3 regions of the Lysinibacillus sp. FSL P4-0201 genome follow, and region 1 is predicted to be linked to each of the others. Evidence: a T-box and tRNA genes for the amino acid it is inferred to sense, from the RefSeq annotation. Region 1 holds a T-box; the other regions hold tRNA genes.
What was found. The T-box of region 1 lies ahead of MKY76_RS16340 (valine--tRNA ligase). A T-box ahead of a tRNA ligase gene usually reads a tRNA of that ligase, here a tRNA-Val.

Region 1 (4,370 bases):
CTTCAACTTTTTCAGTTGTATAGCGTAAATCTTGACCAGGTGATGAACCAGTAGCTAAGAAGTAGCGTAATGAATCTGCACCGTATTGTTCAATGACATCCATTGGATCAACACCATTGCCAAGTGATTTACTCATTTTACGCCCTTCACCATCACGTACTAAACCATGAATTAGCACATCTTTAAATGGACGTTGATCTGTAAACTCAAGGCCTTGGAAAATCATTCGAGAAACCCAGAAGAAAATAATATCATAGCCTGTTACTAAAGTATTTGTTGGATAGTAACGTTTATATTCTTCATTTGCTTCATCTGGCCAACCCATAGTAGAAAACGGCCATAGTGCTGAAGAGAACCATGTATCTAGTACATCTTCATCTTGCGTCCAGTTTTCTGCATCTGCTGGGGCTTCTTTACCTACGTATATTTCGCCTGTTTCATTATGGTACCAGGCTGGGATTTGATGGCCCCACCATAATTGACGAGAAATACACCAATCGCGTATATTCTCCATCCAGCGGGAATATGTGTTTTCAAAACGAGCAGGAACAAAGTTTACTTTCCCTTCTTCGTCCTTTTGCAGCTCTAGGGAAGCATCAGCAAGTGGTTGCATTTTAACGAACCATTGTGCTGAAAGATATGGCTCAACAACAGCACCAGAACGTTCAGAGTGTCCTACTGAATGCATATGCTCTTCAATGCGAATTAACACACCTGCTTCTTGTAAATCAGCAACAATTTGCTTGCGGCATTCGAAGCGATCCATTCCTTTATATTTGCCAGCAAGATCATTCATTGTGCCGTCTTCATTCATTACTAGAATGCGCTCTAGATTATGACGATTACCAACTTCAAAGTCGTTCGGATCATGGGCTGGTGTCATTTTTACAACCCCAGTACCAAATTCCATATCAACGTACTCATCAGCAACAATTGGAATTTCGCGACCTACAATCGGTAAAATAACGTTTTTACCAATTAAGTGCTGATAACGCTCATCGTTCGGGTGAACAGCTACCCCAGAGTCACCAAGCATTGTTTCGGGACGTGTTGTAGCAACTTCTACATAGCCAGAGCCATCAGCTAATGGATATTTCATATGATAGAAGGCACCTTGCACATCCTGATAAATTACCTCGATATCAGATAATGCTGTTTTTGCTGCTGGGTCCCAGTTGATAATACGTTCACCACGATAAATTAAACCTTTTTCATATAACTGAACAAAAACTGTTTTTACCGCATCTGAAAGACCTTTGTCTAATGTGAAACGTTCACGTGTATAATCTAATCCAAGACCAAGCTTTGCCCATTGATCACGAATATGTCCCGCATACTCTTCTTTCCATTCCCATGTTTTTTCGAGGAATTTTTCACGTCCTAAATCATAACGTGTAATATTATCCTCACGCAGCTTGGCTTCTACTTTTGCCTGTGTTGCTATACCAGCATGGTCCATACCTGGCAACCATAGGGCATCATAGCCTTGCATGCGTTTCATACGAATGAGAATATCTTGTAATGTTGTATCCCAAGCATGACCAAGGTGTAATTTACCTGTTACGTTCGGTGGTGGAATAACGATTGAATAGGGCTTTTTCCCACTTTCAGGCTGTGCCTCGAAAAACTTCCCTTGTAACCACCATTCATAGCGACCAGCTTCAATGGACTGTGGGTCATATTTAGTTGGCATTGAAATGTTTTCTGTCATATTGACTCCTCCTATTGTTTGAAAACTGTTGGTAAAGAAATACTATTTATTTTTTTACCCAATAAAAAAACTCCTCTCGTCTAAAAGGACGAAGGAGTTTTAGTTCGCGGTACCACCTTTAATTCCAGCAGGGTTAAGATAAATGTTAAAAAACATATTTTCTCAGCCTATTCTACTGGCTCTCAATTCGGTAACGGTGTTTAACCGGCTTTAACTACTATTAGTTCACTAAAGCTGCTCAAGGGCTACCTTCAATTTCGTACAAATAGAAACTTCTCAGCTACCGTTTCCTCTCTGAAAATGTAGTCAAAATTTACTCTTCCCTATCATAGCATCTGTATTTGATTTTCCTTATTGTACCGCAGGATCGTGTCATTTTTCAAGTGATTTAGTCATCTTTTAGTAAGAGGAAAGTAAATAGAAAAGGAAGTGACAATTCAAATGCGACGACGCAAGTATAACCCTTGGCTTTTACCACCTTGGCTACGACAAGTTCGTTTTTATTGCAGAACCATCATCGTGCCGATTTGTGCTTTTCAGTTTATCCGTGTCATTATTGTGCCAACATCAGGTGATTTAGTCTTCTTATTACTCCTGCTACTTCTCTGCTATTTACTTTTGAAAGACATCATTTGAAACACGAACTTTAAGCGGTGTATATTCTTCTGTTAGATCCCAAATCATAGAAGGCACTTCATGCCAAGTACTGGATTCGCGTACAACAATATGGCTTGAGGATTCTCTTAATACAGCTTTTTGGTCAACTGTTGTAGAATTCTCTTGGCGTGAAGCTGCTGCTACTGCGGCAGGTTGTTTCACTTGAACACTTTCTTCAATTGCAGCCAATGTCTCCTCTTGTTCGAAAGCATGTGTTGATAGGTGCGGATTGTCTAACACATCTTTTTCAACAACAGGTTCATATTCATTGAAAGCGCTTGTGACTGTCCACTCAAGCTGACACATCTGATTTGTTAGACTAGGGCGAATATCCTTGACCATTAAATCTTTGACATCTGATTCTTTTGGTAAATCCACATGTAAAGGAACGGCATACTCAAAATAACCAGTATCTCCTTGAATATCAAGGGCATCAATTGTAATTAAATCTTCATTCTCCGCAAATGCTTGCATATCTTGAAAATCAAAGCGAACGTGTGCGGTGATATGATAGATGCCCATAAGTCGCAAAGAATCCTCTAACTGCATTGCCTGCCACTGTGGCTTAATTTGAACAGCTGCTATTTCAGTTGGGCAGCCATATCCAGGAAAACAAAATGTTTCGCGCATATTCCAAGTTTTGTGTTCGATAATAATCCCTCCCTTTGCATCATATGACGATTTGAAGGATAGTATGCTAGGATGTTGCCATTTGAACAGAGTTAAAAATAGATACTACTAAAAAAATGGCATGCTAGAAGTAATAGTCTAGCATGCCATTCCCATGGATGTTCGTATCATTAAACATTTACTAATTTAATTTTATTAGCTACACGATCTGTTAGCATTTGTGTTGCCTTTGGTACGATCGGTTTAAAAATCGGATTGAGAACAGGGCCAGCTAACCCGCCTGCAATGACTTCTAAGAATCCTGTCATTTTAGTATTTTCAGCGTCGATACTTTCTGCGAGGAAATAGCCATTTCCTGTGAAGTTATCAGAAAGCCCCTTTAATTCAAATGTAACTTTTGATGGTGCTATCCATTCTAAGATTGTAATTTCTACTTCAACTGTTTTTTTCAAAACGCCAACATTGCCTTTAAAAGTCCAAGTGGAGTGTTTCTCATCAATCATTTCATGTGCATTATAACCAGGGACAAGCTTTGCCCATTTTTCCATATCACTAACGAAATCCCATACATGTTCAATCCCTACGGGTACTTCGACCGTGTGTGTGCCTGTTGCCATATCAATTCACTACTTTCTTTTATGAATAGCTATATTATAAACGATATCGCCCACAATTTGGCTATGCTGAAAGATGTAATTTTGACAAAAGCAGGTCCTTCATCCAGTATAGTTGAGCGTACTTACTAGTAAATATATGCTATTGTTCCTTTTTACTCATGTATTCCTCAAGCACTATAATGCCTTCTGCTTAATCCATTAAAAAAGGTAATGTCAATGGGATATAAAGCAATTTTACAAAGCGAGGGTTTATTCCGTTACGCTAGCATCCTTTCCAGGGGGACGTTCGTGAGTGACAACACCTCTACATAAAATGAGTAGTGAACACTTTTACTTTATTTGAAAACCTTGCTATTAAGAATCATTTTTATGGGGTGAAGTGGAAGGTGCTTGAATCCCGTGGGATAGCTAAAGAGGTGAGCCACAGGAAAGCAAGTAGCCTACAACGGAAACCATTTTCACCTTTCAACAGCAGAAGAGCATGCTAGAAATAATTCTAGCATGCTCTATCAAATTTTATTTCGCTAATTGCGCAAATACTTTATGGAATGCTGCCACTGTTGTCGCAATGTGCTCTTCGGTGTGAGCTGTTGAGATGAATAGTCCCTCGAATTGAGAAGGAGGTAAGAAAATACCTTCCTCTGCCATTAGACGGAAATATTCAGCGAATAATTGTAAATCTGATGTTTTAGCAGAAGCAAAATCAATGACATCTTCATTCGTGAAGAAGAAGCCAATCATAGAGCCTGCACGAT
Region 2 (4,370 bases), 300 kb from region 1:
ATTAGTTGGAAAATTAGATGTACTTGAATAAAGGGCACCTGCGCCACCTGTCGCTAAAATAACATGATGAGCCAAATAACGTTTTGTACCTTTTTCTCCTTTAGTTAGTACTCCTACACAGTCACCATCTGTATTCCGTAAAAGCTCATAAGCCATTTCATAGCAATTGATCTTTGTTTTGGGCGAAAGTTTATGAAGCAAGTAATCTATGAAAATCTGACCAGTACGATCACCACCTGCATGTAGAATACGATGATGACTATGTGCTCCTTCAAGTCCTAGAGCAGGTTTTCCATCGACCTGCCGATCAACAGGGAGGCCATCCTTTAGATAGTTTTGCATAATCTCAGTGCCATTTTTTATAAGTGTTTTAACATGCCTTTTCTCATGATGATACTCTCCAGCTTTCAATGTATCAGCAATATGATGTTGAATATGATCCTCCTCACTGGTAACAGCAGCAATCCCACCTTGTGCACGATAAGAACTACTCATATATATAGATGATTTTGTAACAATTTGTATTTGAAAATGTTTTTCAAGCACTAAAGCAGCCTGAAGTGCAGCAATACCACTACCAATTATAAGGACGTCTGTCTTTACATCCATCGTTATACCTTCTTTACAGTTGTCTTGACACTTATCTTTACATAAAATATAAAAGAAAACAAGACCTGATGAACAAGAGAGGAAGAAGACGATGATTTATATGGATTATGCTGCAACATCACCTATGATGAGGGAATCTCTTGAGGCATATGTAGAGGTGGCACAACGGTATTATGGAAATAGTGCGAGTTTGCATGATTTAGGCGGACAAGCTTTTTATTTTGTCCAGCAATCAAGGGAGGTTGTAGCCCAAGCCCTAGGTGTAACTAGTGATGGCGTAATTTTTACGGGTAGTGGAACAGAAGGAAATCTCATAGCCATCTTGTCGTTAGCGCTAGCCTCAAAAAAAGGAAAACACATTATTTCATCTCAAGCTGAGCATACGTCAGTGCATGCGGCTTTGAATACACTTGAGAAAAAGGGCTTTACTGTAACAAAATTACCTTTGCAGAAGGATGGTTGTGTTGATCTGGGGCAATTGCAACAAGCAATCCGGGAAGAGACTGCTTTGATTACCATTCAACATGTCAATTCTGAAATTGGTTCAATCCAGCCTGTAGAGAAAATCGTAAAGATGGCAAGAAAATCAAATATATTCTGTCATGTTGATTGTGTACAATCATTTGGCAAACTAGCTATACCAAAAGGGGTAGATGCGATTACCATCTCGGCTCATAAAATAGGCGGACCAAAGGGCTGTGGTGCTATATATCTGAACCCTGCAATCAGAGTACCTGCATTAACACCAGGTTTGACACATGAGAGGGGTCTTAGAGGGGGGACATTAGATACTCCTGCAATCGTGGCCTTTGCCGCGGCAATTGAAAACTATCAATATGAATTGCAACATTATGAAACGCTAAGAAATTATTTTGAAAATAATTTACCTGAAAAATGTCAGCTCGTTGAGTGTAAACAGCAACTACCTAATATTTGTGGGGTAATGATGGAAAAAGTAGAGGGGCAATATGTTCTTTTAAAGTTAAATGAGGCGGGAATCTGTATCTCTACAGGAAGTGCATGTGATATTCATAGTGAATCGGGAACAAAGGCTATTCTATCAATGGGGTTCTCTTTGGAAGCGGCACGCCAATTTTTTAGAATATCTTTTGGTCCTTCCACTACACTTGAGGATATTGTAAAATTAAAAATAGAGCTTTCAAATATTTAACGAAAAGACGAGTGAAGGATTATCTATATTCTTCACTTGTAGTGAAATAGATTATAAGTTAATAATATCGGCCAAATAAAATAATTGTTTTCTTTTGAACCAACAATTGCTATAATATTTTGCAGGGCAATATTTTCTCTTACTTAACAAAAATATCTTTAAAAAGTAATAATTTCTTTTTTTTATAAAAAAGTATTGCACAATGTTAGAAAACGTTATACAATAATTCTTGTCTTGAAGGACAGGTAAACAACTTCAAAACAAGATACATAACAAAGTCTAGTGATGATGGCAAAGAGGTCACACCCGTTCCCATACCGAACACGGAAGTTAAGCTCTTTAGCGCCGATGGTAGTTGGGGGCTTCCCCCTGTGAGAGTAGGACGTCGCTAGGCATAATACCCAGGAGGATTAGCTCAGCTGGGAGAGCATCTGCCTTACAAGCAGAGGGTCGGCGGTTCGAGCCCGTCATCCTCCACCATATGCCGGTTTAGCTCAGCAGGTAGAGCAACTGACTTGTAATCAGTAGGTCGTGGGTTCGATTCCTATAGCCGGCACCATTTTTTCGAGCCATTAGCTCAGTTGGTAGAGCATCTGACTTTTAATCAGAGGGTCGAAGGTTCGAGTCCTTCATGGCTCACCATTTATAAATAATAATAAGCGGGTGTGGCGGAATTGGCAGACGCACTAGACTTAGGATCTAGCGCCGCAAGGCGTGGGGGTTCGACTCCCTTCACCCGCACCATTATTTTCATTGCCAGATAAAAAAGCTTATGCACATGCGGAAGTAGTTCAGTGGTAGAACACCACCTTGCCAAGGTGGGGGTCGCGAGTTCGAACCTCGTCTTCCGCTCCAAATGTGCCGGGGTGGCGGAACTGGCAGACGCACAGGACTTAAAATCCTGCGGTAGGTGACTACCGTACCGGTTCGATTCCGGTCCTCGGCACCATTTTAAATGCGCCCGTAGCTCAATTGGATAGAGCGTCTGACTACGGATCAGAAGGTTATGGGTTCGACTCCTGTCGGGCGCGCCAAAAGAACAACGGGAAGTAGCTCAGCTTGGTAGAGCACTTGGTTTGGGACCAAGGGGTCGCAGGTTCGAATCCTGTCTTCCCGACCATTTCCAAAAAGATTATGGGGCCTTAGCTCAGCTGGGAGAGCGCCTGCCTTGCACGCAGGAGGTCAGCGGTTCGATCCCGCTAGGCTCCACCATAAGTAAATTAACCAGTATAAAGATCCTGGCGGCGTAGCTCAGCTGGCTAGAGCGTACGGTTCATACCCGTAAGGTCGGGGGTTCGATCCCCTCTGCCGCCATCTTAAAGGACCTTTAGCTCAGTTGGTTAGAGCAGACGGCTCATAACCGTCCGGTCGCAGGTTCGAGTCCTGCAAGGTCCACCATTTATATATTGTAACGGAGGTATACCCAAGTCTGGCTGAAGGGATCGGTCTTGAAAACCGACAGGCGGGTAACACCGCGCGGGGGTTCGAATCCCTCTACCTCCTCCAGTTTTAAATTTTTATAAATGGTGCTTTAAAAACTCGAAACAACATAAAATTATCGCGGGGTGGAGCAGTGGTAGCTCGTCGGGCTCATAACCCGAAGGTCGTTGGTTCAAATCCGGCCCCCGCAACCAAAAGGTCCCGTGGTGTAGCGGTTAACATGCCTGCCTGTCACGCAGGAGATCGCCGGTTCGATCCCGGTCGGGACCGCCATTTTTAAAATAAAAGTCATGAGAAGCAAAAAAGTGAGCAAGCTTAGCATGGACGAAATGGGTCAGTAGCTCAGTTGGTAGAGCATTAGATTGAAGCTCTAAGTGTCGGCGGTTCGATTCCGTCCTGACCCACCATTTATGCGGGTGTAGTTTAATGGTAAAACCTCAGCCTTCCAAGCTGATGTCGTGGGTTCGATTCCCATCACCCGCTCCAAGGGCCTATAGCTCAGCTGGTTAGAGCGCACGCCTGATAAGCGTGAGGTCGATGGTTCGAGTCCATTTAGGCCCACCATTATTCCGAAGTAGCTCAGTTGGTAGTAGCACCTGACTGTTAATCAGGTTGTCGCAGGTTCGAGTCCTGCCTTCGGAGCCATTTTTATTTTGGGGAAGTACTCAAGAGGCTGAAGAGGCGCCCCTGCTAAGGGTGTAGGTCGGGTAACCGGCGCGAGGGTTCAAATCCCTCCTTCTCCGCCATGGGCCCGTTGGTCAAGTGGTTAAGACACCGCCCTTTCACGGCGGTAACACGGGTTCGAATCCCGTACGGGTCATACTAAGTGCAGTAGATGAATTTACATCTACTGCACTTTTTAATTTACTTGATATTTAGATTTATAACATAGCTATAATAAATGAAAGCCTACACAGAATGATTAAACTGTGTAGGCTTGTTTGTTGTTTTTTAAATTAGTGATTAAATTTTTCGTCCTTTTCCATATGGGATGCAAAGAGGTGTACCAAAGATTGGATCTGTCGTCATTTGGCAATCAAGGTCAAACACATGATTAACTAAATCAGTGGTCATAATTTCTTCTGGTTTCCCTTGACGATAGACACCACGGTCACGCACTGTAATAATATGATCGGCATAGCGACAAGCA
Region 3 (4,370 bases), 690 kb from region 1:
TGCTGGAAGGTTAAGAGGAGTGGTTAGCGCAAGCGAAGCTGCGAATTGAAGCCCCAGTAAACGGCGGCCGTAACTATAACGGTCCTAAGGTAGCGAAATTCCTTGTCGGGTAAGTTCCGACCCGCACGAAAGGCGTAACGATCTGGGCACTGTCTCAACGAGAGACTCGGTGAAATTATAGTACCTGTGAAGATGCAGGTTACCCGCGACAGGACGGAAAGACCCCGTGGAGCTTTACTGTAGCCTGATATTGAATTTTGGTACAACTTGTACAGGATAGGTAGGAGCCAGAGATCTCGGAGCGCCAGCTTCGAAGGAGGCGTCGGTGGGATACTACCCTGGTTGTATTGAAATTCTAACCCATGCCCCTTAGCGGGGCAGGAGACAGTGTCAGGCGGACAGTTTGACTGGGGCGGTCGCCTCCTAAAAGGTAACGGAGGCGCCCAAAGGTTCCCTCAGAATGGTTGGAAATCATTCGTAGAGTGTAAAGGCACAAGGGAGCTTGACTGCGAGACCTACAAGTCGAGCAGGGTCGAAAGACGGGCTTAGTGATCCGGTGGTTCCGCATGGAAGGGCCATCGCTCAACGGATAAAAGCTACCCCGGGGATAACAGGCTTATCTCCCCCAAGAGTCCACATCGACGGGGAGGTTTGGCACCTCGATGTCGGCTCATCGCATCCTGGGGCTGTAGTCGGTCCCAAGGGTTGGGCTGTTCGCCCATTAAAGCGGTACGCGAGCTGGGTTCAGAACGTCGTGAGACAGTTCGGTCCCTATCCGTCGTGGGCGTAGGAAATTTGAGAGGAGCTGTCCTTAGTACGAGAGGACCGGGATGGACACACCGCTGGTGTACCAGTTGTCTTGCCAAAGGCATCGCTGGGTAGCTATGTGTGGACGGGATAAGTGCTGAAAGCATCTAAGCATGAAGCCCCCCTCAAGATGAGATTTCCCATTACGCAAGTAAGTAAGATCCCTCAAAGACGATGAGGTAGATAGGTTCGAGGTGGAAGTGTGGTGACACATGGAGCTGACGAATACTAATCGATCGAGGACTTAACCAAAAAAGTTTGAAACATTCAATGCACCGTTTATCCAGTTTTGAAAGAATAAAATATTAGAATATACTTGTAATTTTTATAAGATATGTTATAATAAGTATTGTCTTTCAAATAGTCTAGTGATGATGGCAAAGAGGTCACACCCGTTCCCATACCGAACACGGAAGTTAAGCTCTTTAGCGCCGATGGTAGTTGGGGGCTTCCCCCTGTGAGAGTAGGACGTCGCTAGGCTATATACTAAAATTATTCCGAAGTAGCTCAGTTGGTAGTAGCACCTGACTGTTAATCAGGTTGTCGCAGGTTCGAGTCCTGCCTTCGGAGCCATTCTTGGAGAGTTGTCCGAGTGGCCGAAGGAGCACGATTGGAAATCGTGTAGGCGGTTAACACTGTCTCAAGGGTTCAAATCCCTTACTCTCCGCCAGCACTTTGATGTGTTCCAAACGATGGCCCCTTGGTCAAGTGGTTAAGACACCGCCCTTTCACGGCGGTAACACGGGTTCGAATCCCGTAGGGGTCACCAATTCAATACCCAGATGGAGGATTAGCTCAGCTGGGAGAGCATCTGCCTTACAAGCAGAGGGTCGGCGGTTCGAGCCCGTCATCCTCCACCATTATTTTAACAATATTATAGTATTATCGCGGGGTGGAGCAGTGGTAGCTCGTCGGGCTCATAACCCGAAGGTCGTTGGTTCAAATCCAGCCCCCGCAACCAAATGGTCCCGTGGTGTAGCGGTTAACATGCCTGCCTGTCACGCAGGAGATCGCCGGTTCGATCCCGGTCGGGACCGCCATTTATTTTAAAATATGGGTCAGTAGCTCAGTTGGTAGAGCATTAGATTGAAGCTCTAAGTGTCGGCGGTTCGATTCCGTCCTGACCCATCTTATTTTTTTGCCGGTTTAGCTCAGCAGGTAGAGCAACTGACTTGTAATCAGTAGGTCGTGGGTTCGATTCCTATAGCCGGCACCAGATATTCCCGGAGGGGTAGCGAAGTGGCTAAACGCGGCGGACTGTAAATCCGCTCCTTAGGGTTCGGCGGTTCGAATCCGTCCCCCTCCACCAGTTTTATTATTTTAGGGGCATAGTTCAACGGTAGAATAGAGGTCTCCAAAACCTTTGGTGTGGGTTCGATTCCTACTGCCCCTGCCAATTAATTTTATGGCGATTGTGGCGAAGTGGTTAACGCACCGGATTGTGGTTCCGGCATTCGTGGGTTCGATTCCCATCAGTCGCCCCATCTCATATAAAATTAATAAACATCATAATACAATGGCGATTGTGGCGAAGTGGTTAACGCACCGGATTGTGGTTCCGGCATTCGTGGGTTCGATTCCCATCAGTCGCCCCATTGTTGGGGTATAGCCAAGCGGTAAGGCAACGGATTTTGATTCCGTCATGCCTAGGTTCGAATCCTAGTACCCCAGCCATTTTTGCGGAAGTAGTTCAGTGGTAGAACACCACCTTGCCAAGGTGGGGGTCGCGAGTTCGAACCTCGTCTTCCGCTCCATGTATGACGGCGGCATAGCCAAGTGGTAAGGCACGGGTCTGCAACACCCTTATCACCGGTTCAAATCCGGTTGCCGCCTCCATATTTTAACTGTTAATCGGTTTATCCGATTTTTTTTATCTCCATTATGCCGGTGTGGCGGAATTGGCAGACGCGCACGACTCAAAATCGTGTTCCTTTGGAGTGTCGGTTCGACCCCGACCACCGGTATCAATTACAACGAAGAATCCTTGATATATCAGGGGTTCTTTTTTTGTTGTAAAAAATTATAGAAAGTATATAAACATAGATAAAGGAGCGGGGGACTGAATGGGTCATATTTTTGCCTTTACAGCAGCTATATTTTGCGCTGTATTAGCAAACTAAAGTTATTTAATATAATCTACCTTCATTATGGTAACGTTAACTGATAAATTAATGTGTACTTGCCTCTTAAAAGCAGAAAATGACAAGACAGAGTTTAGTTTCTTCCTTCACTTAGAAACAAGTGGCATTAAGATATGTTTTGTATCGATGAAACATGAAAACATCAATCACAACGTATGGGTCATGCATGAAGTTGAACTAAAATTTTTGTTCTATTAATTCAAAATTTATATATATTAATTTTACTATTTATTATAAAATATTTTTACCACATTTGTATGATAGGTAGACTAATTTCTCTAAAATGGAAAGTAAAAAAGGATATATCTAAAATATTTGGTAATAACTACCCAAAAACCATTGTGGAATTATAATAAGAAAGGGAGATATTCCAATTTAAAAAAATATGCAAAAAGATATATCGTAAATTACTATTTATTAGTAAATAAGTCACCATCAATAATGAGGGAAAGAATGTGAGATTATGAAAAAAAAGAATAAAAATTTTAACAAGATAATAGCATCTACAGTTACAGCATCTGTTGTGGTAGGTAGTTTAGTGACAGTGATACCAAATGCTAACGCAGCTGCAACTAAATTCAAAGATGTACAGTCAAATGCATACTTTTATGAAGCAGTAAATAGTTTACATGCACGTAATATTATAAGTGGCTATGAAGATGGTACTTTCCGTCCAAACGAACCTTTAACTCGCGCCCATGCTGCAAAAATCATCGCACTTGCATTAGATTTAGATACAACTAATATTAAGAACCCAGGATTTAAAGATGTCTCTGAAAAGCATAGTTTCTATAAATATATTGCTGCATTAGCCGATAAAGGAATTATTGTGGGATCTGAAGGTGAATACAGACCGAATGATCCTGTGACTCGTGCACAGATGGCAAAAATTATCTCATTAGCCTATGATTTAAAATCAGAAAATTCTCAACAAAAAATAAACTTTACAGATGTGAGTCAAGATGATTGGTTTAATAATTATGTTGGGGTATTGATTGAAAATGAAATCACATCCGGAACAACCCCAACAACATTTTCGCCTAATAAAAGTGTGACTCGTGGACAACTAGCAGCGTTAATTTACCGTAGTGAAAACAAAATAACACCTGTTCCTGTTCATTTGAATGAGACGATCTCCAATATTACAGATGAGACACTGGTGACTTCTGAAGGTACATATACACTTTCAGATGATCAAAAGAAATGGATTAATCCGAGTAATCTAGCGACATTAAAAGGTGCCAACTTAAAACTAACTATAAAAGAGAATAAAATTGAACAAATACAATCTATTGAATTAACTGCAAAAGGTACACCAAGTACTGATACTAATAACCCCTATGTAAATCATGCTGTGTTTGATGGAAAAGGTGCAACTATCGATTCTACTGTCATTGTAAATAGCGATTACATCACAATGAA

Region 2: it encodes a tRNA-Val, which carries the amino acid that the T-box ahead of MKY76_RS16340 (valine--tRNA ligase) is inferred to sense. The anticodon was not compared.
Region 3: it encodes a tRNA-Val, which carries the amino acid that the T-box ahead of MKY76_RS16340 (valine--tRNA ligase) is inferred to sense. The anticodon was not compared.

Annotation. Positions count from the first base shown of each region.
Region 1 covers NZ_CP151995.1:3,249,197-3,253,566, forward strand. Annotated here, with positions in the region: gene MKY76_RS16340 (valine--tRNA ligase) at 1-1,711, opposite strand, end outside; T-box leader at 1,793-2,050, opposite strand; gene MKY76_RS16345 (hypothetical protein) at 2,153-2,347, shown strand; gene MKY76_RS16350 (valyl-tRNA synthetase) at 2,324-2,998, opposite strand; gene MKY76_RS16355 (SRPBCC family protein) at 3,169-3,615, opposite strand; gene hemL (glutamate-1-semialdehyde 2,1-aminomutase) at 4,132-4,370, opposite strand, start outside.
Region 2 covers NZ_CP151995.1:3,553,976-3,558,345, reverse strand. Annotated here, with positions in the region: gene nadB (L-aspartate oxidase) at 1-609, opposite strand, end outside; gene MKY76_RS17830 (cysteine desulfurase family protein) at 710-1,780, shown strand; rRNA gene rrf (5S ribosomal RNA) at 2,059-2,174, shown strand; tRNA gene MKY76_RS17820 (tRNA-Val) at 2,185-2,260, shown strand; tRNA gene MKY76_RS17815 (tRNA-Thr) at 2,264-2,339, shown strand; tRNA gene MKY76_RS17810 (tRNA-Lys) at 2,347-2,422, shown strand; tRNA gene MKY76_RS17805 (tRNA-Leu) at 2,440-2,524, shown strand; tRNA gene MKY76_RS17800 (tRNA-Gly) at 2,561-2,635, shown strand; tRNA gene MKY76_RS17795 (tRNA-Leu) at 2,641-2,729, shown strand; tRNA gene MKY76_RS17790 (tRNA-Arg) at 2,738-2,814, shown strand; tRNA gene MKY76_RS17785 (tRNA-Pro) at 2,824-2,900, shown strand; tRNA gene MKY76_RS17780 (tRNA-Ala) at 2,917-2,992, shown strand; tRNA gene MKY76_RS17775 (tRNA-Met) at 3,021-3,094, shown strand; tRNA gene MKY76_RS17770 (tRNA-Ile) at 3,102-3,178, shown strand; tRNA gene MKY76_RS17765 (tRNA-Ser) at 3,194-3,286, shown strand; tRNA gene MKY76_RS17760 (tRNA-Met) at 3,340-3,414, shown strand; tRNA gene MKY76_RS17755 (tRNA-Asp) at 3,418-3,493, shown strand; tRNA gene MKY76_RS17750 (tRNA-Phe) at 3,552-3,627, shown strand; tRNA gene MKY76_RS17745 (tRNA-Gly) at 3,633-3,706, shown strand; tRNA gene MKY76_RS17740 (tRNA-Ile) at 3,708-3,784, shown strand; tRNA gene MKY76_RS17735 (tRNA-Asn) at 3,789-3,865, shown strand; tRNA gene MKY76_RS17730 (tRNA-Ser) at 3,876-3,966, shown strand; tRNA gene MKY76_RS17725 (tRNA-Glu) at 3,969-4,040, shown strand; gene MKY76_RS17720 (ABC transporter ATP-binding protein) at 4,184-4,370, opposite strand, start outside.
Region 3 covers NZ_CP151995.1:3,936,077-3,940,446, reverse strand. Annotated here, with positions in the region: rRNA gene MKY76_RS19935 (23S ribosomal RNA) at 1-1,059, shown strand, start outside; rRNA gene rrf (5S ribosomal RNA) at 1,172-1,287, shown strand; tRNA gene MKY76_RS19925 (tRNA-Asn) at 1,304-1,380, shown strand; tRNA gene MKY76_RS19920 (tRNA-Ser) at 1,386-1,477, shown strand; tRNA gene MKY76_RS19915 (tRNA-Glu) at 1,502-1,576, shown strand; tRNA gene MKY76_RS19910 (tRNA-Val) at 1,592-1,667, shown strand; tRNA gene MKY76_RS19905 (tRNA-Met) at 1,694-1,768, shown strand; tRNA gene MKY76_RS19900 (tRNA-Asp) at 1,772-1,847, shown strand; tRNA gene MKY76_RS19895 (tRNA-Phe) at 1,863-1,935, shown strand; tRNA gene MKY76_RS19890 (tRNA-Thr) at 1,948-2,023, shown strand; tRNA gene MKY76_RS19885 (tRNA-Tyr) at 2,033-2,116, shown strand; tRNA gene MKY76_RS19880 (tRNA-Trp) at 2,130-2,203, shown strand; tRNA gene MKY76_RS19875 (tRNA-His) at 2,216-2,291, shown strand; tRNA gene MKY76_RS19870 (tRNA-His) at 2,327-2,402, shown strand; tRNA gene MKY76_RS19865 (tRNA-Gln) at 2,407-2,481, shown strand; tRNA gene MKY76_RS19860 (tRNA-Gly) at 2,487-2,561, shown strand; tRNA gene MKY76_RS19855 (tRNA-Cys) at 2,570-2,643, shown strand; tRNA gene MKY76_RS19850 (tRNA-Leu) at 2,691-2,771, shown strand; gene MKY76_RS19845 (S-layer homology domain-containing protein) at 3,412-4,370, shown strand, end outside.